2 regions of the Microbacterium sp. KRD172 genome follow, and region 2 is predicted to be linked to the other one. Evidence: riboswitches for the same ligand, from Rfam matches in the RefSeq annotation. Region 2 holds a riboswitch; the other holds the start of a gene.
What was found. A riboswitch is a leader RNA that binds a small molecule or an ion and turns the genes downstream of it on or off. The one in region 2 is predicted to bind thiamine pyrophosphate.
Positions count from the first base shown of each region.

Region 1 (15,578 bases), 660 kb from region 2:
CTCGTCTGCTGAGCCCGCCACCGAGTTCGCGCAGGCGAACAGCCTCGTGCCGATCATCGCCGCCGCATCCGACGACGAGTTCTACTCGACGGGGCCGTGGACGAGCTACGTGACCATGACCGAGAACCCGGACACCTACGTCAACGTGCAGCAGCCGCGTGGCGTCAGCTGGTGGACCGAGTGGATCCAGAAGTCCGACCAGGACGTGCAGAACGTGCTGCTGGGCAACATGACCACGGCCGAGCTGCTCGAGTCGTGGGATGCGTACTGGGTCGAGAAGTACGCCTCCGAAGAGGGCTGATCATGACCTTGCTGACGCGTTCGGGGCGCTCCACCGGTGAATCCGGTGGGGCCGCCCCGGCGCGGCCGGGGAAGAAGGTCTTCCGCAGTCGCCATGCGTGGACGATCCTCGCCTTCCTCGCCCCCGCCATCCTCTTCGTCTGCTGGTTCACGTACTACCCGATGCTGCAGGGCATCCGCATGGCGTTCCACGACTGGAACCTGTGGGACCTCACCTCGACCCCGTTCGTCGGATTCGACAACTTCACCCGCATCTTCAGCGATCCGGTGTTCCCACAGGTCGCATGGAACTCGGTGCTCTGGGTCGTCGGGTCGCTGGTGCCGCAGTTCGTGGTCGGCTTCCTGATCGCGCTGGCCCTTCGCACCCGCTTCCGCTTCCGCGGCGTGTACCAGGCGCTCGTGTTCTTCCCGTGGGCCGTGTCCGGCTTCCTGATCGGGATGCTGTTCCGCTGGATGTTCAACGCGGAGTTCGGCGTCATCAACGATCTGCTCATGAAGACCGGGCTGATCGACGCCCCGCTGCCGTGGTTGGCCGATCCGAAGCTCGCGATGATCGCCGTGATCGTGGCGAACATCTGGTACGGCGTGACCTTCTTCGCGATCATGATCCTCGCGGCTCTCCAGTCCGTGCCGGACGAGATGCTCGAGGCCGCGAGCCTCGACGGCGCGGGAAAGCTGCGTCAGCTGTTCTCGGTGATCATCCCGTACATCCGCATGACGCTGATGCTGACCGTGCTGCTGCGCGTGATCTGGATCTTCAACTTCCCCGACATCATCTGGGCGATGACCAGGGGCGGGCCGGCGAATCAGACCCACATCATCACCACCTGGATGATCAACTACACCCAGCAGGGCAACTACGGCATCGCCAGCGCGATCGGCCTGATCGTCGTCGGGTTCCTGTTCGTGTTCTGCGCCTTCTACCTGATGGCGATGAGGAGGGCGAACCGATGAGCGCCACCGCACAGATGGTCCTTCCGACCGGCACGCGACAGCGGCCGATCGGACGTGCCAAGAAGAAGGTCTCCGGTCTCGGCATCCTGCGCTTCGTCGGGCTCGCCGTCTGGCTGCTGATCACGCTGTTCCCGCTGTACTGGATCGCGCTGACCTCGTTCAAGGCCCCGGCCACGGTCAACGTGTACCCGATCGAGTACTGGCCGAGTCAGCCGTCGATGCAGAACTACGCCAACCTGTTCGAGACGAGCAGCTTCGGGGTGTTCCTGGCGAACTCCGCGATCGTGGCGCTGGTCGCCGGTGCCACGAGCACGTTCATCGCGCTGCTGAGCGCGTTCGTGATCGCGCGCTTCGAGTTCCGCAGCAAGGGCGCGGTGCTGATCGCGTTCCTGCTCACGCAGATGATCCCCGCGTTCATCGCGCTCGGTCCGCTGTACTCGATGATGGCCGACCTCGGACTCGTCGACAACAAGTTCGGACTGATCCTCGTCTACGTGGCGATCTGCATCCCGTTCTCCACCGTGATGCTGCGCGGGTTCTTCGAGAACGTCCCGGTGGCGCTCGAGGAGGCGGCGATGATCGACGGATGCTCGCGACTCGGTGCGCTGTTCCGGGTGCTCGTGCCGGTCATGACCCCCGGCATCATCGCGGCGTTCATCTTCAACTTCGTGAACTGCTGGAACGAGCTGTTCCTCTCGGTCGTGCTCATGCACTCCGAAGAGAATCGCACCGTCCCCGCCGCGCTGAACGGCTTCATCTCGACGTTCAACGTCGACTGGGGTTCGATGTCGGCGGCCGCCGTCGTCACGATCCTGCCGACGATGGTGCTGTTCGCCCTCGCGAGCAAGTGGATCGTGCAGGGCCTGACGGCGGGAGCCGTGAAGGAGTAGCCGCTCAGCCTGCCGCTCAGGTCGCCTGTGCGGCAGGCTGCTCTGTCACGATCGCAGCCCGGTCGCGGAAGCCTTCGGCGGTGACCTTGTCGAGTGCCACCTGTTTGCGGATCGCGACGGTGCGCTCGTACAGCGTCGGCTCGCCGAAGCTCGTGAGAACCTTCACGAGCACCGGCAGCAGTTCGATCATGAAGAACAGGGCGGCGATGAGCCAGTGCGCCCAGAGGATCGCCGGCTCCTTCTCGGAGAGGCGGTTCAGACCGCTGATCTGGCTGAGCAGCCCCGTGGCCCCTGCGTTGCCTCCTGCCACGGCATCCGCCCTCGCGTTGTAGGCGGCGAGCGCCTGGTCGTAACTGTCCCTCGCTGCCGGAAGCTGGGTCTGCGCCTGCTCCCGGTTCTGCGACTCGGACGCCGAGGTGTTCTCCTTCGCGGCGGTGCCCGCGGATTCCAGAGCCTCGTTCGCATCGCGCTGCTGCGCGGCGAGCGCGTCGTAGGTCTGCTGGGCCTGGGCGAGCTGCGCCTGTGCGGCGTCGGAGCTCGCGCCCTCGCCGTTCACGCCGGTGCAGCCGGGCACCGTGCCCGCACCCTCGCCGGTGAGCTCGCACTGGTACAGCGCCCGTGCCTGATCGATCACGGCCTGCTGGTCCGTCATCTTGGCGCCCAGGTCGTCGACCGTCGCCTGCGCGGCGGATTCGCTCGCAGAGGAAGCGTCGGTGCCGGCGACGATGCCGGTGGCCGCCTGGTTCTCGAGCGTCGCGACGCGTTCGGATGCGGCATCCAGCGCCAGCTTCTCCGGGCCGGACTCCAGTGCCTCCTGGTCGGACTGCGCCTGGACGATGTTCGTCGCGGCGACCTCGCGGGAGATGTCGTTGTGGAAGATCTGCAGCACGAGCGGCTCCGCGACGACGAAACCGATGATCACGGCCATGATCACACGCGGGATCGCGAGCCCGATGAGCTTCCAGATGTTCCTCGTCGAAGTCATGGTCGAGGTGAGGAAGCGGTCGAGGTTGAAGATGATGAGTGCCCAGATGATCGCCAGCGGCACCGCCAGCCAGATGATCGCCTGCACACCGGTCGTGAGCGCGAAGAGCATCGAGATCGCCGAGACCAGGGCGGTGCCGGCGAGCACGAAGAACATCTGCACGAAGCGCGAGGTCTCACCGGGGACGCGGTCGAGGATCTCTCCGTCGGCGCCGCCCAGGATCGCGAGGGTGCGCAGTCGCGAACCCGGCGTGCGGGGACGACGCGCGCGGCGAACGCGCGGGGCGCGCTCGGGCTTCACCCGCGTGGCGGCCGTCGGCGCGGCATCCGGCTCCGTCGGCACCGGGCGCTGCGGCGTGGCGCCGATGAAGGGCTCATCGTCCGCGGAACCGGAGCGGTCGGCGTCCGTCGCGTCGTCGACGGAGGAAGTGGATTCGGAACCCGTGGGCTCGAACTCACGCAGGAAGTCGAGGTCGTCGGTCGTGGCATCCGCGTCGCTGTCGAGGATGATCTGACCCTGCGAGTCGAAGCGACCCGGTCGATGGGCGGAGTAAGGCATCAGACAAACTTAGGAAAGCGTGCCTGTGGACTCGGTGCAAAACCCCTGCACGGCGCTCCCAGGAACGGATCCCGCGCAGCGATCAGATGAGCCGATCGACAGTCGCGCCGAACGCGGCCAGCGCGGCGTCGAGTGTCAGATGTCCGGCGGCCGAAAGCGTGCCGAGTCCGTGCACGAGGCCCCAGAGTGCGGCGACGTCCTCAGGCTCGTCGAGCCCGACGGCCTTCGCGGCGGTGGCCAGCACCGTCTCCAGTTCATCGATGAGTGGTGCCATCGTCTCGGTCGGAGAACCCGGCACGCAGACGGTCGGATCGTAGATGACGTCGAACGAGTTCGGATGCTCGGCCGCGAAGCGGATGTACGAACCCCCCGCCTCCACGAGCGCCGCACGGGGGCTGCCGGCCTCTGCTCCCCGACGAACGGTGTCGACGAGTTCCGTCATGCTGCGCTCGGCGAGAGTCTTCAGCAGACCTCGCCGGTCGGTGAAGTGGTGATAGGGCGCGTTGTGGCTCACGTCGGCTGCGCGCGCCACTTCCCGAAGACTGATCTCGGCGGCCGGCATCCGCTCCAGCAGCTGCATGGCCGCGACCTCGAGTGCGTGCGCAAGGTCACCGTGGTGATAGCCGGTCTTCGAACTTGACATGAGCAACATTGTCTCTTATCTTGACAGTGTCCATAACCTAGACAGTGTCAAGATAGGAATTCCCCATGCCCTCCGCTCTCGTCATCGACGGCCACCCGGACGCCGAATCCCTCACGTCATCCCTCGCGCAGCGCTACGCCACCGGGTACGGGGATGCTCGACTGCTCGCGCTTCGCGACCTCGAATTCGATCCGCACATGCGGTTCGGCTATCGACAGCGCATGCCTCTGGAGCCCGACCTCGCAGACGCGAAGCGGGCCATGCAGGAGGCAAAGACGATCATCATCATGACCCCGCTCTGGTGGGGATCGGTGCCGGCGCTGCTCAAGGGGTTCTTCGATCGCGCCCTGCTGCCTCAGCAGGAGTACCGGTACAACGCGCGCGGACTCCCGGAGGGACTGCTCAAGGGACGACGCGGACGGATGCTCCTCCTCGCCGACACCCCGTGGTACGCGGCTCCCGTCCTCGGGCTCCCCGCCGTCACGCACGTCGCGAAGAGCACGATGAAGCTCTGCGGCGTCCGGCCCTTCACGGTGCAGCGCCTGCTCGGCGTCCAAGGTGCCGACGACGCCAAGATAGCGAGATGGCTCGACGGAGCAGAGCGCACCGGGGCGTCAGATGCGCGGAGGGACGCGGATCGGCCGATGCCTCAGGCCATCGCCGCCGAGGCGGCCTCGTCCTCGGTCGTCGCGACAAGCTGACCGCACGCGCCGTCGATCTCCTTGCCGCGGGTGTCGCGGAGCGTCGTCGGGACACCCGCGTCGTTGAGGCGGCGCACGAACTCGTTCGTGACCTCGCGGGTCGACGCCGTCCACACCGACTCGGGCGTCGGGTTCAGCGGGATCGGGTTCACGTGCACCCATCCGCGCCCACGGGCGTTGAGCTTCTCCGCCAGCAGATCGGCGCGCCACGCGTGGTCGTTCATGTCCTTGATGAGTGCGTACTCGATCGAGACGCGACGGCCGGTCTTCTCGTAGTACTCGTACGCGGCATCCAGCGCCTCGTCGACCTTCCACTTCGAGTTCACCGGGATGAGCTCGTCGCGCAGGTGATCGTCAGGGGCGTGCAGCGACAGCGCGAACGTGACGGGGATGCCCTCGTCGGCGAGCTTGCGGATGGCCGGGACGAGGCCGACCGTCGACACCGTGATGCCGCGGGCGCTCATGCCGAGGCCGTGCGGCTGCTCGGCGACCATCGTGCGCACGGCATCCATCACGCGCTTGTAGTTGGCGAGCGGCTCGCCCATCCCCATGAAGACGATGTTGGAGACGCGCTCCATGCTGTGGTCGTCGGCCTTCTTGCCGCCGAGACCGCCCTCGGCGATCAGTCGGTTCGCGCGGACGATCTGCTCGACGATCTCGGCGGAGGACATGTTGCGTGTGAGGCCCGCCTGGCCCGTGGCGCAGAACGGGCAGTTCATGCCGCATCCGGCCTGGCTCGACACGCACAGCGTGATGCGGCCCGGGTAGCGCATGAGCACCGACTCGACGAGAGCACCGTCGTGCAGTCGCCAGAGGAACTTGATCGTGTCGCCCTTGTCGGTCTCGAGCCGGCGCACCTCGGTGAGCAGCGGCGGCAGCATGCCGGCGACGAGCTCCTCGCGCTGAGCGGCGGGCAGGTCGGTCATCTCGGCCGGGTCGGACGTGTAGTGCGTGAAGTAGTGCGTCGACAGCTGCTTCGCACGGAACCCGGGAAGGCCGAGCTCCTTGACCTTCTCGATGCGCTCTTCGACTGTGAGGTCGGCGAGGTGAACCGGCGGCTTGCCGCGCTTCGGGCTCGCGAACTGCAGCAGCGGGCGCCCCGACTCGTCCTTCTTCTGCGTCCAGCCCTCGGTGCGGGGGCGCACCTGCGGGGCGGCATCCGTCCCGGTCTTCTTCGAGGTGGCGGGACCCGTCGAGCGGATGCGGGAGGACTCAGTCATGTCTCCAAGGGTACGCGGTGGCGGGTGGGAAGCGGCTGGTGGCCGTGTCGGCAGACCTGTCACTACAGCCTGCGGGATGCACGAGAATGGAAGCATCACCGATCGAGGAGCACTCATGACCGACCGTCTCGCCCGCGCCCGTGCCACCGGCGTTCTCGCCGTGCTGCGCGCTCCCTCCCCCGAGCAGGCGCTCGATGCGGCCGATGCGATCATCCGCGGCGGCATCGCCGGTATCGAGGTCACCTACTCCACGCCGGATGCTCCTGCCGTGATCCGTGAACTCATCGCACGTCACGGCGACGCCGCATACATCGGCGCCGGCACGGTCACCACGATCGAGCAGGCGACGGCCGCGGCAGATGCGGGAGCAGAGTTCCTCGTGAGCCCTGGCACCCTACCCGACCTCACCCGGGCGATGCTCGACACCGGACGCGTCGTGATGACGGGAGCGATGACTCCGACGGAGGTCATGGGCGCGCTTGCGCTCGGTGTCGACGTCGTGAAGATCTTCCCCGCGTCCCTCGGCGGCCCCTCTTACCTCGGAGCCCTGCGCGGACCGTTCCCCGATGCACCGCTCATGCCCACCGGTGGCGTGAAGCCGGACAACCTCGCCGAGTGGTTCGCCGCGGGCGCGGTGGCTGCCGGAGCGGGTGGCGACCTCGCGAACTCCGCATCGATCAAGGCCGGCGACTGGGTGGACCTCACGACGCGAGCCGAGGCGTTCGCGGCAGCGTTCGCCGCCCTACGCGGCTGAGCGTGCCCGACCTCCTCCCCTGGGCGTGGGCCGTCCTGGCACTCGCCGCACTCACGATCGGCCTCGCGAAGACCGCGATCCCCGGTGGCGGCATCCTGCCCGTCGCGCTTTTCGCCGCTGTGCTCCCGGCGCGCACATCGACCGCGGCGCTGCTGCTCCTGCTGATCGTCGGCGACATGTTCGCCCTGATCGCCTATCGACGGCACGCGCACTGGCCGACCCTGCTGCGGCTGGCGCCGGCCGTGATCGCGGGCCTCGTGGCAGGGTTCGCCTTCCTCGCGCTCGGAGATGACGACATCGTGCGCCGCGCGATCGGGGTGATCCTGCTCGCGATGATCGCGGTCACGCTGTGGCGCCGGTGGCGCCAGCGGAAGACGGATGCTGCGCCCGCCGAGCACGGCGTCGTGGTGGCGTCGACCTATGGAGCGCTGGCCGGATTCACGACCATGGTCGCGAATGCGGCGGGCCCGGTGATGTCGATGTACTTCCTCGCGATGCGCACCCCGGTGCAGGTCTTCCTCGGAACATCGGCGTGGTTCTTCGCGATCGTGAACCTCGTGAAGGTGCCCTTCCTCGCAGGCATCGGCCTGTTCGACGGCCAGGTGCTGCTGATGGATGCTGTGCTGGTTCCGCTCGTCGTCGTCGGCGCGCTCGTCGGGGTGCGCGTGGCGCGCCGGATGAAGCAGCAGGTGTTCGACTGGATCGTGATCACCCTCACGATCGTCGGCGCCGTATACCTGCTGTTCTGAGCGATGTGTCCGGACACTTCGACAGGCTCAGTGACCGGAAATGCCGACTCTGTCCGGACACTTCGACAGGCTCAGTGACCGGAAATGCCGACTCTGTCCGGACACCTCGACAGGCTCAGTGACCGGAAAAGACACTTCGACAGGCTCAGTGACCGGAAAAGGCCGATCCCTGAGCCTGTCGAAGGGTGAGACCCATCGCGTCAGCCGAGGAAGATGTCGGGGAAGAGCCGGTCGTCGGGCGTACCGGGCACTGCGGCGTAGCCGGAGAAGTCGGTCACACCGTCGGCCTCCAGCACGTCCTCCACGATCAGGCTCTGCCCGGTGTACTCGGCAGCGGTCTTCGTGAGCACGGCATATGCGGCATCCGCATAGATCTGGGGCGTGCGACTCGCGGCCATCACCTTGTCGCCGCCGAGCAGATTCTGCACCGCAGCGGTCGCGATCGTCGTTCGCGGCCACAGCGTGTTGGCCGCGATGCCGTCCGAGGCGAACTCCGCCGCGAGGCCGAGCGTCACCATGGTCATGCCGAACTTCGCCAGCGAGTAACCGGCGTGCGCGCCGAGCCACTTCGGCGTCGGGTTGAGCGGCGGCGACAGCGACAGGATGTGCGGGTTCGACGACTCGCGCAGCTGCGGGATCGCCGCGCGCGAAAGCATGAACGTACCGCGCACATTGACGTCCTGCATCAGGTCGTACTTCTTCGCACCGAGATCGAGCGAGCGCGAGAGATCGATCACGCTCGCGTTGTTGAGCACGATGTCGATGCCGCCGAACTCGCCCTGCGTCTTCATGACGGCCTCGGTGATGTCATCGTCCTCGCGCACGTCACCGACGATCGGCAGAGCGTTGCCACCGGCCGCACGGATCTGCTCGGCGGCCGTGTGGATCGTGCCCTCGAGCTTCGGATGCGGGGTGTCTGTCTTGGCGAGCATCGCGATGTTCGCGCCGTCCGCCGCCGCGCGCAGCGCGATCGCCAGACCGATGCCGCGGCTGCCGCCCGACATCAGGATCGTCTTGCCTGCGAGGTTGCTCATGCTGCTCCTTCTTCTGCGTTCAGGTCTACTTCGGTGCCATCCGGATCGCGCCGTCCAGGCGGATCGTCTCGCCATTGAGATAGTCGTTCTCGATGATGCTCATGGCCAGTGCCGCGTACTCGGCAGGGCGGCCGAGTCGTGCGGGATACGGCACCTGCTGCCCGAGAGAATCCTGCGCGGCTTCGGGGAGACCGGCGAGCATCGGCGTCTCCATGATGCCGGGCGCGATCGTGCACACACGGATGCTGTGACGGGCGAGCTCGCGCGCGATCGGCAGCGTCATGGCATGCACGCCGCCCTTCGACGCTGCATACGCGGGCTGGCCGATCTGTCCGTCGAACGCGGCGACGGATGCGGTGTTGATGATGACGCCGCGATCGCCGGAGTCATCGGTCCCTGAGCCGGTCGAAGGGCCGTTCTTCGCGATCACGGCGGATGCCTGCGAGATGACGTTGAACGTGCCCACGAGGTTGATGCGGATCACGCGTTCGAAGTCCACGAGCACGGCGGGCTTGCCGTCGCGATCGAGCACCTTCGCGGGCGGGGCGATGCCGGCGCAGTTCACGACGATGCGCAGCGGAGCCGCTGCGTTCGCGGATGCGGCGGCGGACGCGGCATCCGCGGGGCTTGTGACATCGCCAGCGGCGAACGTGCCGCCCAGCTCTGCGGCCAGCTCAGCGCCCTGAGATGAAGGAAGATCGAGCAGCGTCACGTGCGCGCCGGCTGCGGCGAGCGCGCGGGCGGTGGCGAGGCCGAGGCCTGACGCGCCGCCCGTGATAAGTGCTCCGGATCCCTGGACGTGCATGTGTTCTCCTTCGAACGAGTGTGCAACTCAGTTCCAGCATACGCAGTTCTCAGTTCCATGCTGGCATCGCGATGCGAACAGGTGTTGGGTGGAGGGTATGCAACTGCGTCGCAAGCGAGCCTACGACAACGCCGAGGCGGCTGACGGTTTCCGCGTGCTGGTGGACCGGCTGTGGCCGCGAGGCCTGGCGAAGGAACGGACCGAGATCGATCTGTGGGCCAAGGACACCGCTCCCAGCCCCGAACTGCGCAAGGCCTGGCACGCAGCATCCGACGATGACTGGGGCGTATACGCCGACCGCTATCGCGCGGAACTGGAAAATGAGACCGCACCCGCACTCGAAGAGCTCGCAGCCGAACTGAAGCAGCACGACCTCGTCACCCTCGTCTATGCCGCCCATGACGAGGAGCGCAACCACGCGGTCGTGCTCGAGCAGGCACTGAGCGAACTGCTGTGAGCATCCCCTCCGCGCACATCGAAGTGCCGCGGCGGGTGCGCGAGCTCGCGGGGCGCGCGGCGCTCGCGCCCGTGTGGCACAACAACATCGGCGGACTCACGTACCGCACCGACGATGGGCGCTTCATCAAGTACGGTCCCCTCGATGCCGAGGCGAACATGCGCGACGAGGCGGAGCGCATGCGCTGGGCCTCCCGGTGGACCCCGGTGCCAGAGGTCATCGAACAGGGAGAGGATGCCACCCACGAGTGGCTTGTCACGGTCGCCATTGCCGGCGAAAGCGCTGTCGTGGCCCGTTGGATCGCCGAGCCCGCAACGGCTGTGAGAGCCGTCGGGGAGGGTCTGCGAGCACTGCACGATGCACTGCCGACCGGCGAATGCGCATGGAGCTGGGGCGTACCCGCCCGAATCGCGAATGCCGAAGCACGCGGCATCCGCATACCCGAAGCGCTGCACAAGGCCCCGGCCGTCGATCGCCTCGTCGTCTGCCATGGCGACGCGTGCGTGCCCAACACCCTGCTCGACGCCGACGGGCGCTGGCGCGCGCACGTCGACCTCGCCGCACTCGGCACCGCCGACCGCTGGGCCGACATCGCGGTGGCATCCATGAGCACGACGTGGAACTACGGCCCCGGGTGGGACGAAGCGCTGATCGAGGCGTACGGCATCGAGCCCGACCGCGAGCGACTGGCGTACTACCGCGACATGTGGAATGCGACGTGACGGCTCATCCGATCATGTTCGAGGATGACGACACGGCGGGCGATGGTCGTGGAAGCGAGTCTCAGCTCCAGACGAACCGGAACGTGCCCAGCGCCACGGCCGCGGCGAGCGCGAGCGCCATGATCACCGCGCCACCGAGCAGCGCGACGCCGTCGCGCGCGTGCAGCTGCGACGGCCGGGACCAGGTGCGCTGGATGCCGGATCCGAACCCGCGCGCCTCCATCGCCATCGCCAGCTTCGTGCCGCGGCGCACCGCGAAGACGAGCAGCACGAATGCCATCGAGAAGAACCGCCTCAGCGCACCTCGATCGCCGACGCCGCGTGCACGGCGGGCGAGACCCATCGTGCGCCAGTCGTCGAGGAACAGCCCCAGCATCCGGGTGCCTGCGAGCACGCCGAGCACGAACCGGCTGGGCAGCTTCGCGACCTGCGCGAGAGCATCCGCCAGCTCGGTCGGGTCGGTGCGGCCGAACAGCAGGATCGTCGGCAGCCCCAGCGCCAAGACGCGCAGGCTCACCGCGATCGCGAGGCTGACGGAGTCCTCACTGATGGTCGCGAAGCCGAAGCTCCAGTAGATGCGTCCGGCCGGTTCCGCGTACAGCAGCATGCTGAGCCCGGCGACCGGCGCGAAGATCACAAGCGGAAGCAGACGCTTCAACACAGTGCCCCATCGCAGACCGGTGAGCGGCAGGCACAATAGCTGCAGCCCGATCGCGACGAGCCCGCTCACGACGTCGATCGACGCGAACAGCGGCACGGACAGCAGCAGCGCGAGCACCAGCTTCGTCACGGGATTCACGCCGTCGAGCCACGCGCCGCGCACCTTCTCCTCGATTTCGACGCCTGTGCTCACGAGGCCTGCTCCAGCACGATCCGATGCCCACCGAGGTGACGGATCACGCCCGCATCGTGCGTCACGGCGACGACCGAGGTGCCCGATGCGATCTCCTCCTGCAACAGCGCGACCAGCTCGATCCAGCCTCGCCGATCCTGACCGAAGGTCGGCTCGTCGAGCACGATCACCTCGGGGGATGCCGCGAGCACCGTCGCGACGGACAGCCGACGCTTCTGCCCACCCGACAGGGTGAACGGGTTCGCGAGAGCGAGATCCGACAGGTGCAGTCGCTCGAGCAGCGCGTCGACGACGGACGCGGTGCGCGCGGCATCCCAACCCAACGCCTTCGGTCCGACGCTGAGTTCGTCATGCAGTGTCTGGGTGAGGAACTGGTGCTCCGGCTCCTGGAAGACCGTGCCGATGCGCGTGAGCAGCTCGCGAGACGTCCACCGGAACGGCCGGCGCCCGCCGCGTCCCGCAAGAGGCGAGGCTGCGACGACCTCACCGTCCTGCTCCGGGATGAGACCGGCGAGCGTGAGCGCGAGCGTCGACTTGCCGACGCCGTTCGGGCCGGTGATCACGGTCGCATTCCCGCGCGGCACGCGAACGTCGAGCCCGGACCGGACGACGGTTCGCGACGTACGCGCGATCGCGAGTCCGGTCGCGGAGAGAACGGACTCGGCCGCATCCGGTGCCGCGGGAAGCACCGGCAGTTCGAGGGGCTGATCGGGCACCCACACTCCGGCGTCCGCCAGCGCTGGCCCATGCTCGGCGAACACCTGCGCGGGCGAGCCGTCCGCGAGAAGGCCGCCGTCGGCGGCGAGGACGATGACACGGGTCATCAGTCCCACCCAGACCGGCGTGCGATGTTCGACGACGATCAGCGTCGCGCCGGTGGCATCGACGACCCGCTCGACGCTCGCCCGCACCTCCGCGACTCCTTCAGGGTCGAGGTTCGCGGTGGGCTCGTCGAGCAGCAGCAGTCCCGGCCGCATGGCCAGCACACCGGCGAGCACCAGACGCTGCTTCTGCCCGCCGGAGAGTGCTTCAGTAGGGCGACGCAGCGGCACCTCCAGGCCCACGGCCTCGAGCGCCTCGGCCACGCGCGCGGGGATATCGGATGCCGGAATGCCGAGATTCTCGCATCCGAATGCGACATCGTCGCCGACCTTCGACAGCACGATGCCGGCATCCGGGTCCTGCATGACGAGGCCCGCCTGCCCTCGACGTGACTCGGGAGCCGCGCCATCGATCAGCAGCGACCCGGTGCGCTCACCCTCGTCAGCGTCGCCGAGCACCCCCGCGAGCCCGGCGAGCATGGTCGACTTGCCCGCACCGGATGCACCGAGCAGCAGCACGCGCTCGCCGGGCTCGATCGCGAAGGAGACGTCGCTGACGGCGGGACGCTTGCGCCCCGCGTAGCGCCAGCCCCAGCCCGCAGCCTGCACGCGGGCCGGGGTGGCATCGGTCATGCTCAGACCTCGCGCGCGAGTTCTCTGCCCGCGGCGAAGCGGCTGAGCGCTCCGGTCTTCGCCAGCGCGCGCACGAGCAGCCAGCCGACGACTCCGGCGAGGATCGCGCCGGACACGGCGACGCATACGAGGTAGATCGTGTTGAACTCGAGGGACTTGAGGATGTTCGGTGAGCCGCCGTAGAACAGCTCGAACACCCAGGCGGCGACGCCAGCGCCGACACCGGCGAGGGCTGCGACACCGAGCCCGAACCGGCGGTACAGGAACAGCGCGAAGATGAGCTCGGCGCCGAGGCCCTGCACGAGGCCGGACAGAACCGTCGAGACGCCCCAGACGTTGCCGATGAGCATCGAGACGATCGCGGCGACCACCTCGACGACGAGGGCTGCGCCCGGCTTGCGGATCACGAGGCCGCCGATGACGCCACCGATCAGCCAGATGCCGACCGCGACGCCGCCGAGCCCCGGTGTCACGGCATCCGCAGCGCCGAACCAGGCGCCGCCGACGACATTCCATCCCCAGAAGAGCAGACCGACCGCGACGCCGAGCACTGCGGCGACGACGATGTCGACGACGCGCCAGCGCCAGGGATTCGCGCCGGTGCCGGTGGATGTGGCATTGGGCGTGCGTGTAGACGTGCTCATTTGAACTCCTCCCTGCGCTGGCATGACCCAGATCAGGTTCGACGGTCGAAGCGCTTGTCGCTCCCTCTCAGCCCGGCTCGCCGGACTCCCGTGGTTGTGCTGACGATCATACTCAGGTTCCAGAACACCCGCACCGACGCGCACCGGCGACGATCCGTGGACGGCGCGCACGCGCGGCATGGCACCGGATTCGGTAGCGTGAACAGGTGACCATTGAAGACGCGACGCCCGAGACCGGGGCTCTCACCCGGCGTGAGTTTCGCGCGGCCACCGGCGCGACCGACACCGTGAGCCCGCCGGCCCCGCCCTTCAACGACGACGCGAACGCATCAGATCCGGATGCTGTCGACCTCGAGTCCGCTGAGGATGCCCGGGAAACCGCGCACGAGCAGACGATCGCGCCCGTTCCCGCAGACTTCTCGGTCGATGACGTCGACGCGGCGGCTGCGTCGGATGCCGACATCGATCTCGACGAACCCGCGGCATCCGCCGCTTCCACGGTGCGGTGGGCCGACGAGAGCCAGACGGCGACCGCCTTCGCCTGGCTCGATGTCGACACCGTGGAAGAGAGCACCCGACCTGCCGATCTCGATCAGATAACGATGCGAGAGGCCGGTCCGGATCTGCTTGCCGATGCGCGACTGCACCCGACGCTGCTGCGGGCGCGCTGGCTGGTGCCGATCGGCGCCGTCGCCGCCCTGGTGCTGGCGTATGCGGCGACCGTGCTCCTGTGGCCACTGCACGAGGTGCCCCCGATCGTCGAGGCCGCCGAGTTCGAGACGGTCGCCGCGCAGGTCGCGGCTCCCGCGTGGCCGGCCGCCGGCAGCGCGGGCGTAGGGATCGCAGGGATCTCATCGGTGGCGTCCTCTGCGGATGCCGTTTCGATCGCCAGCGTGACGAAGGTGGTCACAGCCCTGATGGTGCTGGATCGGATGCCGCTTCAGCTCGGTGAACAGGGACCCGAGTTCGCGTTCAGCTACAGCGACAACGTCGAGTACTGGGACTACCGCCGTGCAGATCAGTCGGCGCTGGACGTGCCGGTCGGCGGAGTGCTCACCGAGTACCAGATGCTGCAGGGAACGCTGCTCGGTTCGGCGAACAACTACGTCGATCGCCTGGCCCGCGACATCTGGGGCTCAGATGCCAGCTTCGCGGACGCCGCGGCGACGTGGCTTGCCGACCGCGGGCTCTCCGGCATCACGATCGTGACACCGTCGGGCTTCGATGAGGGCAACGTCGCCACACCTGTTGCGCTCTTGCAATTGGGCGAGCGCGCGATGCAGAATCCCGTGTTCGCAGAGATCGTCGGCACCGCCAGCGCCGAGATCCCCGGTGCCGGCGTCGTCACGAACACGAACGGCATGCTCGCGGACCCCGGTGTCGTGGGCATCAAGACGGGCACGCTCGAAGGGTGGAGCGTACTCACCGCGAAGGACGTCACGATCGGCGACACGACCGTGCGCCTCTACGCCGCCGTGCTGAATCAGGGCGATGACGAGGAGCGTCTCGCCGTGACCCGTTCCCTGTTCGCCGATGCCGAGACCGCACTCGAGACCATGGCACCTGCGGTTCCGGCCGGGACGGTCGTCGGCACGGTCGACACGCTGTGGGGTGCGAACGTCGATCTCGTCACGGACGAAGACGCGACGGTGCTGCTGTGGAACGGGGCTGCCGCCAGCGCCGGCGCGACGCTCGCTCTCGGCGAGCAGCGTGACGCCGGCGACGAGGCGGGCACGCTCAGCGTGAGCGGCCCGCTGGATGCCGTCGAGATCGGCGTATCGTTCTCAGATGCGCTGCCCGGCCCGAGTCCGTGGTGGCGTCTGACGCACCCGCTCGAACTTCTCGGGGTCGTGGC
Region 1 is NZ_JABFAS010000002.1:574,554-590,131, reverse strand. It holds gene J1M43_RS03125 (sugar ABC transporter substrate-binding protein) at 1-301, shown strand, start outside; gene J1M43_RS03120 (carbohydrate ABC transporter permease) at 304-1,254, shown strand; gene J1M43_RS03115 (carbohydrate ABC transporter permease) at 1,251-2,144, shown strand; gene J1M43_RS03110 (DUF4407 domain-containing protein) at 2,161-3,687, opposite strand; gene J1M43_RS03105 (TetR/AcrR family transcriptional regulator) at 3,770-4,330, opposite strand; gene J1M43_RS03100 (NAD(P)H-dependent oxidoreductase) at 4,396-5,031, shown strand; gene rlmN (23S rRNA (adenine(2503)-C(2))-methyltransferase RlmN) at 4,980-6,251, opposite strand; gene J1M43_RS03090 (bifunctional 4-hydroxy-2-oxoglutarate aldolase/2-dehydro-3-deoxy-phosphogluconate aldolase) at 6,367-7,005, shown strand; gene J1M43_RS03085 (sulfite exporter TauE/SafE family protein) at 7,008-7,754, shown strand; gene J1M43_RS03080 (NAD(P)-dependent oxidoreductase) at 7,955-8,788, opposite strand; gene J1M43_RS03075 (SDR family NAD(P)-dependent oxidoreductase) at 8,814-9,593, opposite strand; gene J1M43_RS03070 (DUF488 domain-containing protein) at 9,691-10,050, shown strand; gene J1M43_RS03065 (aminoglycoside 3'-phosphotransferase) at 10,047-10,772, shown strand; gene J1M43_RS03060 (energy-coupling factor transporter transmembrane protein EcfT) at 10,834-11,625, opposite strand; gene J1M43_RS03055 (ABC transporter ATP-binding protein) at 11,622-13,079, opposite strand; gene J1M43_RS03050 (ECF transporter S component) at 13,082-13,723, opposite strand; TPP riboswitch at 13,716-13,825, opposite strand; gene J1M43_RS16635 (D-alanyl-D-alanine carboxypeptidase family protein) at 13,930-15,578, shown strand, end outside.
Region 1: another riboswitch for thiamine pyrophosphate. It lies ahead of J1M43_RS03050 (ECF transporter S component); the one in region 2 lies ahead of thiM (hydroxyethylthiazole kinase).

Region 2 (15,578 bases):
TCCGGCGCTGACGTCGAGCAGCTCGGCGGCCTTCTCGGCAGTCTGGTGCGTGGTCTGGAATCCGAACGACCCGGTGAAGCAGTTCGCTCCACCCGAGTTGAGGACCACTGCCTCGACGGTGCGGTCGAGGATGACCTGTTGCGACCAGATGATGGGGTTCGCCTTCGCGCGGTTGCTGGTGAAGACGGCCGCGCCGATCTTGCGCGGGCCGCGGTTGACGACGACGGCGACATCGGGCTTGCCGGTGGACTTGAGGCCGGCTGCGACGCCTGCCGCTTCGAATCCCTGCGGTGCGGTGACGCTCATGGCGCGACTCCGTTCAGTGACAGCGCCCGGTCCTCAGGGAGTCCGAGCGCGAGGTTCATGGACTGGATGGCGGCTCCCGCCGTGCCTTTGACGAGGTTGTCAACGGCGGTGACGACCGTGACGCGACCGGCGGCACGATCGATGGCGAGTCCGATCAGAGCGGTGTTCGCGCCGATGACGTCTGCGGTGCGAGGGAACTGCCCCTCTGGCAGGAGCTGCACGAAGGTCTCGTCACCGTACGCGTTCTCCCACGCCGCGCGGATCTCGGCATCTGTGACGCCGTCGACGATCGGCGCCGTCGAGGTGGCGAGGATGCCGCGCGCCATCGGCACGAGGACGGGGGTGAACGAGATGCGCACGTCGTCCGCGCCCGCCGCGAGCAGCGCCTGCCGGATCTCCGGGATGTGCCGATGCGTGCCGCCGACGGCGTAGGGGTTGGCGCTGCCGAGGATCTCGCTCGCGAGAAGATTCGTCTTGAGGCTCTTGCCCGCCCCGGACGGACCGACCGCCAGCACAGCGACGATGTCGCTCGGGTCGATCACTCCCGCGGCGACGCCGGGTGCGAGGCTGAGGCTCACGGTCGAGGCGTTGCATCCAGGGGCGGCGATGCGCGTCGCGCGGCGAAGAACTTCGCGCTGCTTGCCGTCGTCGACCGGGAGTTCCGGCACGCCGTACGCCCATGGCTCATGGAAGTCGCCGCCGTAGAACGCATCCCACGATTCGCGGGAGGTAAGGCGGTGGTCGGCGCCCGCGTCGATCACGAGCGGGACTTCGCCCAGAGCATCCGTGTACTGGCCGGACTGGCCGTGCGGCAGCGCGAGGAAGACGATGTCGTGACCCGCGAGGATCTCGGGGGTGGTGTCCTGCAGCGTGAGGTGCGCGAGCGAGCGCAGGTGCGGCTGGTGCTGGATCAGCGGCTGGCCGGCATTGGAATGCGCGGTGACGGTGCGGATCTCGATGTCCGGGTGGCCGGCGAGCAGGCGCAGGATCTCGCCTCCCGCATAGCCGGATGCGCCGGAGACGGCGACGGAATACGTCATGTTTCTACCTTAACGGTCTGGACCTCTCGGTCCCTGAGCTTGTCGAAGGGCAGAGGCGGCGACACCGGTGCTCGACCCTCTCGTCGGCATTCGACGTTCGGGGAGCACGGGGTCGCCTAGAGTCGGCGGCCGCTCGTCAGGCTCAGAGACCGGCGGCTACGGCGTCGGCGCACCACGGTGACGCTCGGGGCGAGCGTCGAAGAGGCGGATGCAGCCGAAGGCATGTGGTGACAGTAGCGTCGTGGCGGTGCGATGCGCAAATCGACCGGTCGCTACAGCGCCTCGATCAGGAACGGGACTGGGTGCTCTCGCCGTGCAGGCCGGACACCCACGCCGTCCCGCCGAGAATGAGCACGTCAGTCATGTGCCCATCACGCCATCTTCGGCTCCCGTGCGGACGATGATCTGCTCAAAGCGGATGCGCGTCGGATGATGCTCGATCGGTCATGCTCGAGCGGTTCCGCGAAGAAGGCGAGCTCGTGCTGTGCGGAGGCTTCGAACGCACGCAGCATCCGCCCTCGGCCGGCAGCATCGGATGCCGCCGCCGCTGACGCGACGTACTCGATCGCCTGCCGCGTGGCCTCGGCGAACGACTCGTCCGCATACGTGTGCAACCACGACGCATACGGATGCGCCGGCGACCGAGCGTACTCGCCGAAACGGCCGTCACCCAGCCGCGTTCCGAGATCGGTGTACAGCCAGAAGCACGGCAGCAGCGCGGCGATCAGCTGCGCGTAGTCGCCGGCGTACGCCGTGGATCGGAGGTGGTCCAGGTACGCGGTCGTCGTGGTGGACGGCGCCGCCGAGAAGGTTTCATCGCTGACGCCGCCACCCGGTGTGAGCCACTGCGCGTGCAGCTCCAGTTCCCCGACGATCGAGCCGTGCGCGGAGTTCGCCCAGAACGCCTGCTCCGCCGCTGTCGGAGCGAGCCGTGCCGCGTCAGCGAGCACACGTGCGTACCCGCTGAGGTAGAGGGCATCCTGCTCGAGGTAGTGGATGAACGCACCCCGGTCGAGCGTTCCGTCGGCAAGCGCGCGGATGAACGGCAGTTCGTCGATACCCGCGCGGGTCGATGCGATGTGCTCCCACCACTGCGTCACGACCTCGTCGCTCGTGGGAGAGGTGTCGAGGCCGCCGCGTGCGCGGAGCCCGGCGAAATGATCGATCGGACCGTGGCCGAGGCCGACCTGCAGCGCCGTACCGGCGCGCAAGGACTCCCGCAGCCACTCCCGTGCCGCGGTCACAGCCTCGGGCCACTCCTTCCCCAACGCGCGCTGAGTGGCGAGGGCGGACGACAGCGAGCAGCCTGTGCCGTGCGTCGCATCCGTGTCTATCCGCATGCCGGCGAACTCCTGAACGGTGGCCCTCGCCGCGTCCACGAACGCATCGGGCGATTGATCGCCGCCGAGATGGCCTCCCTTGACGAGCACGGCCGCGCCGAGGTCGGCGGACAGACGCTCCGCGTCCACGATCGCTGCCGACCAGTCGGCTGCGACCGTCGCGCCCGCCAGCACGGCGAGTTCGAGGAGGTTGGGAGTGACCAGGTCGGCGCGCATGAGCAGATCGCGCAAGGCTTCCTCGGCGTCCGCCTCGAGCAGGCGGTCTCCGCTCGTCGCGACCATCACCGGATCGACGACGACGATCGGCGGGTGTACGTCGTCGAGCCAGGCGATGACGGTGCGGATTACTTCCGCATCCGCGAGCATCCCGATCTTCACGGCATCGATGTCGATGTCGTCGGCCAGTGCGTCGAGCTGTTCACGCAGGAAGTCGGCGGGAGGCACATGCACCGCCAGGACCTCTTGCGTGTTCTGCACAGTGAGCGCCGTGATCGCGGCCATCCCGTAGCCGCCGTTCGCGCCGATGGACTTCAGGTCGGCCTGGATGCCCGCACCGCCGGACGGGTCGCTTCCCGCGATGCTGAGGACACGGGGAATGGATGCCGCACCCCTCCAGCGGCGGCGGAACGCACGCGCCGCCGCTCTCGGATCATCCGCAGCGCAGAGGGCGGAGACCACAGCGAGCCCTGCTGCTCCGGCGTCGCGGAGTGCGTCGACGTCATCGATCCCGACACCGCCGATGGCGACGCAGGGGAACTCGCTGCGCTCTGCGAATGCGCGGAACCCCTCGATCCCCAGAGTCTCCGGGTGATCGGGCTTGGTGCTGGTCGGCCGGATCACTCCCACGCCGAGATGGTCGATCGTTCCTGCAGGAAGTGCGCGCACGGCGTCGAGGTGCGCTGCGGTGTTCGCGGTCAGGCCGATGATCGCAGCGGGTCCGAGCAGTTCCCTCGCGCGTTGGACCGAGACGTCGGACTGACCCAGGTGGACGCCGTCGACGCGGGCGCCTCGAGCACGTGCGTCGAGTGCCGCATCCAACCGGTCGTTCACGACGAGCGCTGCTCGCCCGGCGATGACATCGGACAGCTCGATGAGCTGTTCGACGATCTGCGCGTCGGTCGCGGTCTTGTCGCGCAGCTGGACGATGCTCACGCCCCCGGCGACTGCTTCGCGAACGACCTCGACGACTCCTCGCTCGCCGCACAGCACGGGGTCCGTGACGAGGTACAGCGACAGATCGATCATGAGGCGACCTCGGTCACGTGCGCACCGGCATCTGCGACGCGCGCGGCACCTGAGAGGTCTGCGGGTGTCGTGGCTGCGAGTTCATCGAGGAACGCGACCGCGAAACTGCCGGGCCCTGTGGATCGCGCAGCGGCGCGCTCTGCGGCGACCGTGTAAAACAGGGTCGCCGCTGTGACGGCGGTGAGCGGCGAGATCCGACGCCCGTGCGCTGCGCCCAGGAATGCGGCCATGACCGCGCCGAGCGCACAGCCGCCGCCGGTGACGCGGGTGAGCAGCTCGTCGCCGTTCGCGACGCGGTACGTGCGCTCCCCGTCGGTGATGAGGTCGACCGGGCCCGACACAGCGACGACGCTGCCGTAGCGGGTCGCGAGCAGAAGGGCAGCTTCTGCCGCAGCATCCGGCGAATCCGTCGCGTCCACTCCGCGACCGCCCGCGCTCAGGCCCGCGAGTGCCAGGATCTCCGACGCGTTCCCCCTGATCGCGGTCGGGCGCTGCTCGACCAGGCTCTGCGCGTGCGCGGTGCGCACCGGCAGCGCGCCGATCGCCACCGGATCGAGCACCCACGGTGTTCCCGCGGCAGTCGCGCCTGCGGCTGCCTCGAGGCCGGCAGCACGCTGCTCAGGTGTGGGGGTGCCGAGGTTGATGAGCACACCGGTCGCGATGCCGGCGAAGAGCTCGGATTCGCCGACGATGTCGACCATCGCCGGTGCCGCGCCGACGGCGAGCAGAACGTTGGCGGTGAAGCCGGTGACGACGGCGTTGGTGATGCAATGGGTGAGCGGTGGTGCCTCACGCACCAGCTCGAGCAGTCGCATCGCGTCGGCGACTACGGGGAGGGCGGACGGTGGGCACAGAAGATCGCTCATGGGCGACATCCCTTCGCTAGTACGAACTAGATCAGGTTCGACGGGTGTGTTCTCAGCCGCTCGGCGCGGCACCCCGTGTCACTGCTCGAAGTCTAGCGATGGTGCGAGAGAGTCAGCGCGGCAGGTCGGAGAGTTGCGGGATCGACCACTCCGCGTTCTCGAGGTTCACGCACCAGCCTGCGAACGCCCAGTCCGCACCGGAAGCCTCACTCCAGAACAGCCAGACCGACCAGGGCGTGCCGGCCGCCAACCATGCCACCAGTCCCCGCTCATCATCGCGCACGACGCGCATCGGCGCGATGTTCGACGCATCCCCCGTCTGCCAGTTCGGCTTGCGGCAATGCCAATCGATCTGGCTTCCGGGACGCAGGAACGGTCCGATGCCGAGGCCTCTGGCTGCTCGCCGCCCGCCCTGATGCACAGCCAGCGCAGTTGCTCGGCGCTGTCCGGACGAGCACGCCACGTGCGCCAGACGTTCTGACCGACGCGGACCACCGAGCCCGGTGCACCGATCTGTGTCACCTGGTAGTCGCTCATGCCGTACTCGCTCCGTCCGCTTCGCCGTCGGTCACCGTGTGCGACCAGTTCTCGCCCTCGCGAAAGTACACGATCCAGGTGTGCCGACGATCGACCGCCCCGCACCAGAATTCGACCCTCGTCGGGATGAGGCGCCACAACACCCAGTCCCCCGGTGCGATGCCCTCGCGAGCAGAGGCCGAGCACGCAGCCAGGTGGATACCGATTCGGAGGCCATGCTCTCATCCTGGCTGGCCATGAGGAGCGACGCCAACGGACACGCGAGTGAACCGGCCAGCGCGCTCAGCAGGGTTCAGAACGGTGGTTCGGTGGTGGGGGCGTGAGGTGTCGGCTTGCTTTCATGCCCGGTCGATGTGATGACCTGGACTGAATTATCCGGCCGGCTGCGGTAGATCGCTCGCGTGAGATGTCGATGCACGTGGTCGCGTGGACACAGCGGCCGGAGCTCGTTGATGTCGGTCTTGCCGCCGCTCGCCCATGGGGTCTTGTGGTCGATGTCGGCGTCTTGAGCGAGGCGGTTGCAGCCGTCTCTGGCGCAGGTGCCGTGTTGCAGGATGAGCCATTCGCGTTGCGCTTGAGTGGCGCGGCGGGAGCGGCGGTCCATGTCCACCACGACGCTGCGGATCGGGTCGATGATCACCCGGCGAAACGCCTTCGCATCGAGGAACAGCTGCTTCGCGGTGAGCGGGTCGATCGGGCCATGACCGACGAGCTCGGCCGCAAGGAGTTCGACGGGAATGGTGACGAAGATCTTCGTCTTGACTGCCTTGTCGGTACCGATACCGCGCAACCACTCGGAGCACAGGTCGGCGCGGATCTGGTCGCGCGTGCGGCACTCGTCCGGATGCTTCTGCAGATGCTTGGCCGCGGACGTCAGACGGCGTTTCGCGGCGATCGCCTCGATCGTCGGGATGTACGCCATGAACCAGCTCATGCCGTCCTCATCCTCGTGGACGACGACGCGGCGTTCGCGCACCTTCCGGCCGTGACGCTCGGCCGCGCCGACCGGGTCGAGCCGATCGACCAGAGTGCGCAACCGGCGAGCGAAGGCCGCCGGCGGACACGACAGCGCCCACTCCGACGCCGCCTGATCGATCAACCGCATCGCCTCACGCTCGAGATCGAGCTCTTCCTCCGATGCACCGAAATCGGCCCGCACCCGTGCCAGAGCGCCGACGGTGCGACCGACGAGATACATCGACACGAACCCGTCCCTGGCCTGCTGCCACAGCAACGGAAGATGCGCCATCGCCTGCTCTGCCGTGAACAGCACACCACGCACGTACTCCTCCGAGCACCGCAGCCGCAACGCGATATCGAACACCGCCGCACGCACCGCCTGATCCACGGCATCCTTATCCGTCGTGTGGTGCACATACACCTCGGGATTGCGACGCGCCAACGCGACAGCATCCGCAATCCTCACCGACCGCCGCGCCTCATACCGATTCAGATCGACATCCGCACACTGCAGATCATCCAACGCAGACTCCACGAAGAACGCGGCATCACGAGGCCGGTCATCCACATCGTCGAACCAAGGTTCCATGTGTTCAGTTTAGTTGATACATTCGATCCTTACAAGAGCTTTCTCGTAGTTTTATCGAAGATATGATCCAGAACCAGATACAGAACGCCGGCATCCCGAAAGAGACACCGGCGTTCCGAACGATACTCGGACGCTACTCGCGCAAGGTCGCCCCGAAGCGCTCAGCCGCGACAGCCACGCCGGCGAGCTTCGCCTCCGTCGCCTCGGCCGCAGTCAGCGTACGATCCTCGGCGCGAAAACGCAGCGCGAACGTCAGGCTCTTCTCGCCCTCAGTGATGCCCTCACCGCGGTAGTCGTCGACCAGTCGCAGCGACTCCAGCAGTTCGCCGGCACCTTCGACGAGAGCAGCGCGCAGCTCGTCCGCCGTCACCGAGTCTGGAACGACCAACGACACATCCTGCGTCGCGGCCGGGTACGTCGACAGCGACGCGGCGACGACGCGGTTTCCCGCCAGCGACAGGACGCCGTCCAGATCGAGCTCCAGCACCACAGCGCGACCGGGCAGATCAGCGTCGGCTGCGACATCCGGGTGCAGTTCGCCGACGTAGCCGACCTCGACGCCATCGACGCTCAGCACTCCGGTGCGTCCAGGGTGCAGCGCCGCGCGCTGTCCCTGCGCCACGACGATCTCGACTCCGGATGCGACCGCGATGACGCGCACAGCATCCAGAGCATCCGTCAGCCCTACGGCCTCCGCTGCGCGTCCGGGCTGGCGGACCGTCGCGTTGCCGGTGAAGAGCGCGGCGACATGGCGGTGCTGCGGCGGGATCGAGGCGTTGAGCTCGGCGAGAGTCTCGTCCGAGGGTCGCTGACCCAGCGGCGGCACCTCATCCGTGCCGTACACGACGCCCGGTTCCGGCAGGAACACGGCTCCGGTCTCGAAGATCGCGAGGTCGGTGAGTCCGCGCGCGATGTTGCGGTGCGCGATCTGCAGCAGACCGGGGATCAGCGAGCGGCGCAGGAACGGCGCCTGCCCGTCGAGCGGATTCGCGAGCTTGATGCTCGGAAGGTGCTCCCCCGACGCCGAACCGTGCAGATCGTTATGCGCCTCGGTGGTGAACGGGAAGGCGGGCGTCTCGACGAGCCCGGCAGCGGCCAGCGCGTTCGCGACGCGACGGCGCCCCTGCTGCAGCGCGGTGAGCCCGCGCCCGGATGGCGGCGTCGGCAGCACGGAAGGGATGCGGTCCAGCCCGTGGATACGGGCGACCTCCTCCGCCAGCGTCCACTTGTCGGTGAGATCGGGACGCCAGCTCGGCGGGATGACCTGCCAGCCGTTCGAGGTCTCGGTGACCTCCGCGCCGATCGTCTCGAGCGCGTCGACGATCTCCTGATCCGTGTAGTCGACACCGATGAGACCGGGGACGAACTCGGCGGACAGCGCGATGCCTGCGATCTCGACGTCGGAGAACAGTGCTCCGCCCACCTCGTCGATAAGGCCGCCTGCGAGCTCGACCATGAGGTCTGCCACACGTCGCGCTGCGGCGAACGGCACCAGCGGGTCGACCCCGCGCTCGAAACGCTTGGATGCCTCGCTGGGCAGCTTGTGCCGACGCGCGCTGCGGGCGATCGAGATCGGATCGAAGATCGCGGCCTCGATGAGCACGTTGCGCGTCTCATCGCCCATCTCTGTCGTGCCGCCACCCATGACGCCGGCGAGGCCGATCGGACCGGAGTCATCGGTGATGAGCAGATCTTCGACGTGGAGCGTGCGCTCCTGACCGTCGAGCGTCTTCATCTTCTCGCCGTGCTGTGCGCGACGAACCGTGATGCCGCCGGAGAGCTTGTCGAGGTCGTACCCGTGGATCGGGTTGCCCAACTCGAGCATCACGTAGTTGGTGATGTCGATGAGCACGCCCAGCGAGCGGATGCCGGCGAGCGAAAGCCGCGCGACCATCCACGGCGGCGTCGGACGGGAGGGGTCGACATCGCGCACGACGCGCACGACGAATTCCTGCACGGCAGGATTCTCGCGCAACGGCTCCGCATCGACGGTGATCGGGAATCCGGTACCGGGTTCCACCTCGGACCACTCGTGCTCCGCAGGGTCGCGGAAGTCTGCGCCGGTAGCGTGCGCGTACTCGCGGGCCACGCCGCGGATCGAGAAGGCATACCCGCGGTCGGGGGTGACGTTGATCTCGACGGCGACGTCATCAAGGCCCAGCAGGGCGATCGCATCCGCACCGACCGGCGCGTCGATGCCGAGCGAGGACAGGATCAGGATGCCGTCGTGCTCATCGCCCAGGCCGAGCTCACGCGCCGACGCGATCATGCCGTCGGACACATGACCATAGGTCTTGCGCGCGGCGATCGGGAACGGGCCTGGCAGCACAGCACCCGGCAGCGTCACCACGACCTTGTCTCCGACGGCGAAGTTGCTCGCGCCGCAGACGATGCCTCGAATGTCTCGATCGCCGCTGGCGGCGATCTCGGTCCCTGACCCTGTCGAAGTGCCGACATCGACCTGGCACCAGCGGATCGTCTTGCCGTTGGACTGCGGTTCGGCCTCGAAGGACAGCACCTGCCCGACGACGACAGGACCGGAGATCTCGAAGCGGTGGATCTCCTCTTCTTCGAAACCGACGGTCACCAACGACTCGAGGATGTCCTCTGCCGTGGCATCCGGCGCCACATCGACGTACTCACGCAACCACGAAAGCGGGACGCGCATCACACCACCATCCCGAACTGCTCACTGAAGCGCACATCGCCCTCTGCCATGTCGCGCATGTCCTGCACGTCGCTGCGGAACATCAGCCCGCGCTCGATTCCCATCCCGAAGGCGAAGCCGCTGTACACGTCGGGATCGATGCCCGCCGCGCGCAGCACGTTCGGGTTGATCATGCCGCATCCGCCCCACTCGATCCAACGCGCGCCGCCCTTGAAGGTCGGGTGCCACAGGTCGAGTTCGGCTGAAGGCTCGGTGAATGGGAAGTAGTTGGTACGGAAGCGCGTCTTGGCCTCGGGGCCGAAGAGGAGCTTCGCGAAGTGGTCGAGGGTGCCTTTGAGGTGCGCCATCGTGATGCCCTTGTCGACGACGAGGCCCTCGAACTGGGTGAACACCGGCAGGTGCGTGGCGTCGAACTCGTCAGTTCGGTACACGCGCCCTGGGCACAGCACATAGATCGGCACGTCGCGGTCGAGCATCGAGCGCACCTGCACGGGACTCGTGTGCGTGCGCATGACCAGGTGGCGATCGACGGGATCGACGAAGAATGTGTCCTGCATCTGACGCGCGGGGTGATCGACGTCGAAGTTCAGCGCGTCGAAGTTGAACCATTCGTGCTCGAGTTCAGGGCCTTCGGCGATCTCCCACCCCATGCCGACGAAGATGTCGGAGACGTCGTCCTGGAGCTGCGAGAGCGGATGCCGAGCACCGACGCGCGTACGAGAGGACACGGCCGTGATGTCGACACGCTCAGCCTCGAGTCGCGCTGCGGTCTCGGCCTCGGCGAGCTCGGCCTCACGCGCGGCGAGTGCCTTGGTGACCTGGCCGCGGCCCTGTCCGACGAGCTTGCCGAATGCGGCCTTGTGCTCGGGCGCGACCTGGCGCATCGACGCGTTCAGGACTGCCAGCGGCGATCCTTCGGCGACGTGCGCGGTTCGCGCGGCTTTCAGCTCTGCGGTATCGGCAGCGGCACCGATCGCCTCGAGCGCGGCGGCGACGGCGGATTCCACCGCCTCGGGCGTGATTTCTGGAGCGTCTGACACGAGACACGAGTCTACCGGCGCGCGGCTCCCTCTCCCGTCAGGCTCCGGGCCCCGTGCTCGTCCCGTCGAACTTTCCGGCGCCCTTCTGCGCCACGATGATCTCGGTGTCAGTGCCCTCGTGCATCACCGCCGCATTGTCAGCGGCGAGCGCCTGCAGCTTCGGCGAGTGGCGGGTGCGGATCTCGAGGTACTTCGCGATGCCGGACAGGATGAGACACATCACGATGTAGATGCCGCCGATGATGAACGCCGACTGCAGGATCGGTCGTCCCTGCTGCGAGCTGAGCAGTTTCGCGTAGTACAGCAGCTCGGGGTAGGTGATGATGAATCCGAGCGCGGTGTCCTTCATCGTCACCACGAGCTGAGCGACGATCACGGGGAGCATGGCTCTGATCGCCTGCGGCAGCAGAATCAGTTGCATGACCCCTGCCTTGCGCAGCCCGATGGCGTAGCCGGCCTCTTTCTGCCCTCGAGGCAGTGACTCGACACCGGCACGCAACACCTCGGCGAGCACGGAGCCGTTGTACATCATGAGCGCGAGAACGACCGCCCAGTAGGGATCCATCTTCACCCCGAGGGTGGGGAGGCCGTAGTACAGCAGCATCATGAAGACGAGGACAGGGACGGCACGGAAGAACTCGGTGATCACGGTCACAGGGATCCGCACCCAGGCATGTTCGGACATGCGGCCGATCGCCAGCACGAAGCCGAGCACGAGACTCAGCACCGCGGCCAGCGCGAACGCGGCGAGCGTGTTGCCGAGCGCCTCGAGAATCTGGCCCCATACCGCGGAGAAGGTGAAGATGTACCAGCGCGATGCGTCGAACTGGCCGGACTCCCAGAACCGGTAGCCGATGAACGCGATGACGGCGAGAACCACGGCGACCGTGAGGACTCCGATCAGGCGATTGCGGAGAACGGCCTTGGGCCCGGGGACGTCAAAAAGGACGGAAGTCATCGCGCGATCCTCCATTTGTTCTCGAGATATCGCTGCAGCCAGCTGAGCAGCATGACGAGGGCGACGAAGATCACGGCGACCCAGAGAAGGACCACGAGGGCGTTCTCACCGCGCTCGCTGAGATAGGAGCGGATCGCGCCGAGCTCGAGAACCGAGAATCCGGCAGCGACCGTCGTGTTCTTGAGCAGTGCGATGAACACGCTCACCATGGGCGGGACCACCGAACGGAACGCCTGCGGCAGGACGACGAGCGTCATCACCTGTCCGAATGGGAGGCCGATCGCGCGCGCGGCTTCGGCTTGACCGACCGGGACCGTGTTGATGCCGGCCCGCAGGACCTCGGCGACGTAGGTGGCCGTGTAGATGCCGATGGCCAGGATCCCGAGGATGACGGGGCTGAGCCGTGGAAGGCCGAGTTGCGGGTATCCGAAGATGAAGAAGAAGAAGACCAGCGTAAGCGGGGTGTTCCTGACGAGGTTGACGTAGAGCGTCCCCACTCCGCGTGCGATCGGGACCGGAGATACACGCGCAGCCCCGATGATCACACCGATCACGAGGGCGAGTACGCCTCCGCCAAAGAAAATCAGCAGCGTGTTGCTGATCGCCTCTCCCCATAGGTCGAGGTTCCCGAAGATGACGTCCACGCCGCCTCCCCTTCTGAAGATTGAGAGGGGGCGGCCCTACTGGACCGCCCCCGAGTCAGTCAGTCGACTGCGGGCTGTTCGACGGTGATCCCGGACGAACCGAGGTTCGCGTCGAAGATCGCCTGCCAGATGTCGCCGCCATCGGTGAAGAGGGTGTTGATGTGCTCCTGCAGAGCTTCGTCTCCCTTGGTGAGACCGACGCCGTAGCGCTCCTCGGTGAAGGGCTCTCCGACGACCTTGAGATTGTCGGGGTCTGCCGCGGCATAGCCGATCAGGATCGCCTGGTCGGTGGTGACGGCCTGGACCTCACCGTTCAGGAGAGCCTCGACGCACGCGGAGTACAGGTCGAACTCGCGAGTCGGAACGTCCGGGTAGTTGTCGCGGATGTTCTGAATCGGGGTGGACCCGGTCGCGGAGCACACCGTGGTGTCAGCAGTGAGATCTGCTTCGCTGGTGATGTCGCTGTCGCTTGTGACGAGCAGCCCCTGCCCGGTGATGAAATACGGGCCTGCGAAGCTGATCTGCTCCTTGCGCTTGTCGGTGATCGAGTAGGTGCCGACGTAGTAGTCGATGTCACCGTTGGTGATCGCCTGCTCACGGTTCGCGGACGCGATCGGCTTGAACTCGATCTTGTCCTCGTCGAAGCCGAGGGATGCCGCGATCCACCGTGCGATGTCGATGTCGAAGCCGGTGCGCTCCCCCGTCGTGACGTCGAGGTAGCCGAGGCCCGGCTGGTCTTCCTTGACTCCGACGACCACGCCGTCACGTTCGGTCATGGCGTCGAACGTCGGGCTGCCCTCGAGCGAGACGTCGGAGGCGACCTCGAACCAGGTCGAGGGCTCTTCCGCTTCGCCACCGGTGTCGTCACCGGGTGTCGCCGGGCTGCCGCTGTTGCAGGCGGTCAGGGCGAGCAGCGCAACCGCCGCGATCCCGATCCCTGCCAGTGTCCGTGTGCGTCGCATTTTCGTCTCCTTGTGTGCTGTGTGTACAAAAAAGGTCAGTGTGTGAGGAGCTTCGAGAGGAAATCCTTGGCGCGATCGCTCTTCGGCTTCGTGAAGAACTCCTCCGGCGTCGCCTCTTCGACGATCTTCCCGTCCGCCATGAAGACGACGCGGTTCGCGGCCTTGCGCGCGAAGCCCATCTCATGGGTGACGACGATCATCGTCATGCCGTCCTTCGCGAGTCCGACCATGACATCGAGCACTTCGTTGATCATCTCGGGGTCCAGGGCGCTGGTGGGCTCGTCGAAGAGCATCACCTTCGGACGCATCGCGAGAGCACGAGCGATCGCGACACGCTGCTGCTGACCTCCGGAGAGCTGGGCAGGAAGCTTGGATGCCTGCTGGGCGACCCCGACGCGTTCGAGAAGGGCCATGCCCTCCTTGTCGGCATCCGCCTTCTTGAGGCCGCGCACCTTGATCGGCCCGAGGGTCACGTTCTCGAGGATCGTCAGATGGGCGAACAGGTTGAAGGATTGGAACACCATGCCGACGTCGGCACGGAGCTTGGCCAGTCCCTTGCCCTCGGCGGGAAGCGGCTCGCCATCGATCGAGATCCTGCCGCTCGTGATCGTCTCCAGACGATTGATCGTGCGGCACAGTGTCGACTTGCCGGACCCGGACGGCCCGATCACCACGACCACCTCGCCCTTGTTCACGGTGAGGTCGATATCGGTCAGCGCCTGGAAATCGCCGTAGTGTTTCTGAACGTTCTCCACCACGACGAGGGGTGTACCAGTCTCGGTCATGACCCCACACTAGTGAGTGCATGCGGACGGGAACCAGCATCCGCGTCGGCGGGTTATCGAGTTGTAACCGACCGGTAACAGGGCGGAAGACAGGATCCGACGGTCAGCGGCCGTCTGCTGCTCGCTGCGTGAAGGCACTTTCGTAGAGACATACGCTCGCAGCCGTGGCGAGATTGAGCGACTCGGCGCGACCGAAGATCGGCAGCTTGAGCACGTGATCGGCCAGTGCGAGAGCTGAGTCCTCGAGCCCCCAGGCCTCATTGCCGAACAACCAGGCCGTGGGTTGCGCAAGAATGCCGTCCGCTCGCGCCTGCAGCAGATCATCGCCCTTCACGTCCGCGGCGAGCACGGTGATGCCCGCAGCGTGGGCGCGTTCGACCACGTCCTCAAGGTCTCCGCCGACAGATATGGGCAGGTGGAACAGCGAGCCGGTCGTCGCTCGAACGACCTTGGGGTTATGAGGATCGACCGTTCGACCTGTGAGGATCACTGCGTCGGCGCCGGCCGCATCCGCGGCACGGATGATCGTGCCGAGATTGCCCGGATCACGCACCTCCTCGCAGATCGCGATCAGGCGAGGGGATGCTGCGAAGATGTCGCGCAGCGACGTCGGGGTCTGTCGCACCACGGCGACGAGCCCCTGCGGCGTGACCGTGTCGGCCATGGCGTTGAGCACGTACTCGGTGACATGCTCGACCTTGACGGCGTTCGCGGCACTCGCGGCACGCAGATCGGGATGCTTCTCCCACCCGTTCGGCGTCGCGAACAATTCGACGATCGCCTCGGGACGGTACGCGAGGGCCTCTCGAACGGCCTGAGGCCCCTCGAGCAGAAAGAGCCCCGTCTCGGTACGCGCGCTGCGCTTCGTCAGCTTCGCGACGGCTCGGACACGCGGGGACCGGGGATTCTCCAGCACGATCCCCAGTCTAGAGACACCAGCGCGGCCCGCGCACACATCCCGGCGTCGAGCCTGCGCGCAGGTTCGCTTCGTACTGTGCTCATGTGACCGATCGCACCAGAGCCTCCTCCGCCGGACGCAGGGTTGCGCTCACGGCAGCGGCGGTGATCATACTCGTCGCCGGTCTGCTGGTCCATCGATTCGGTTCTGGCGATACAGGCGACATCGCAGGCGACGCGCTGTACGCCGTGTTCGCGTACCTGCTGTTCGCGATCCTGCTGGCGCGGAGTTCTCGCACGCTTCCCGCGGCCCTCGCGATCATCTTCTGCACGATCATCGAGTTCCTGCAGCTCACCGATCTGCCGCGCACCTTGGCGCTCGCGTTCCCGCCGTCCGTTCTCGTTCTCGGGTCGGCCTTCGCACAGCGCGATCTGCTCGTGTATCCGGCATCCGTTCTGCTCGCATTGATCGTCGACGTCGCTGTCTCACGGGGCGCCCGACGCCGGAGGTCATCGCGAGGGCGCTGACAAGCCCGACGCCGAACGACGAAGACGGGCCCCTCCCCGAAGGGAGGCGCCCGTCTTCTGAAAGGTGCTTACGCAGCCGACTTCGGAGCGTTGACGTCGGAAGGCAGTGCCTTCTTGGCCGTCTCGACGAGCGAGACGAACGTCGCGGGCTCGTTCACCGCGAGCTCGGCGAGCATGCGACGGTCCACCTGGACGCCGGCAAGGCCGAGACCC
Region 2 is NZ_JABFAS010000002.1:1,236,318-1,251,895, reverse strand. It holds gene argJ (bifunctional glutamate N-acetyltransferase/amino-acid acetyltransferase ArgJ) at 1-306, opposite strand, end outside; gene argC (N-acetyl-gamma-glutamyl-phosphate reductase) at 303-1,346, opposite strand; gene J1M43_RS06380 (bifunctional hydroxymethylpyrimidine kinase/phosphomethylpyrimidine kinase) at 1,718-3,931, opposite strand; gene thiM (hydroxyethylthiazole kinase) at 3,928-4,797, opposite strand; TPP riboswitch at 4,789-4,883, opposite strand; gene J1M43_RS06370 (hypothetical protein) at 4,910-5,218, opposite strand; gene J1M43_RS06365 (pyridoxine 5'-phosphate oxidase C-terminal domain-containing protein) at 5,331-5,477, opposite strand; gene J1M43_RS06360 (HNH endonuclease signature motif containing protein) at 5,627-6,883, opposite strand; gene pheT (phenylalanine--tRNA ligase subunit beta) at 7,017-9,551, opposite strand; gene pheS (phenylalanine--tRNA ligase subunit alpha) at 9,551-10,591, opposite strand; gene J1M43_RS06345 (amino acid ABC transporter permease) at 10,629-11,549, opposite strand; gene J1M43_RS06340 (amino acid ABC transporter permease) at 11,546-12,193, opposite strand; gene J1M43_RS06335 (glutamate ABC transporter substrate-binding protein) at 12,253-13,155, opposite strand; gene J1M43_RS06330 (amino acid ABC transporter ATP-binding protein) at 13,191-13,940, opposite strand; gene J1M43_RS06325 (RNA methyltransferase) at 14,044-14,856, opposite strand; gene J1M43_RS16680 (DUF2809 domain-containing protein) at 14,943-15,365, shown strand; gene rplT (50S ribosomal protein L20) at 15,434-15,578, opposite strand, start outside.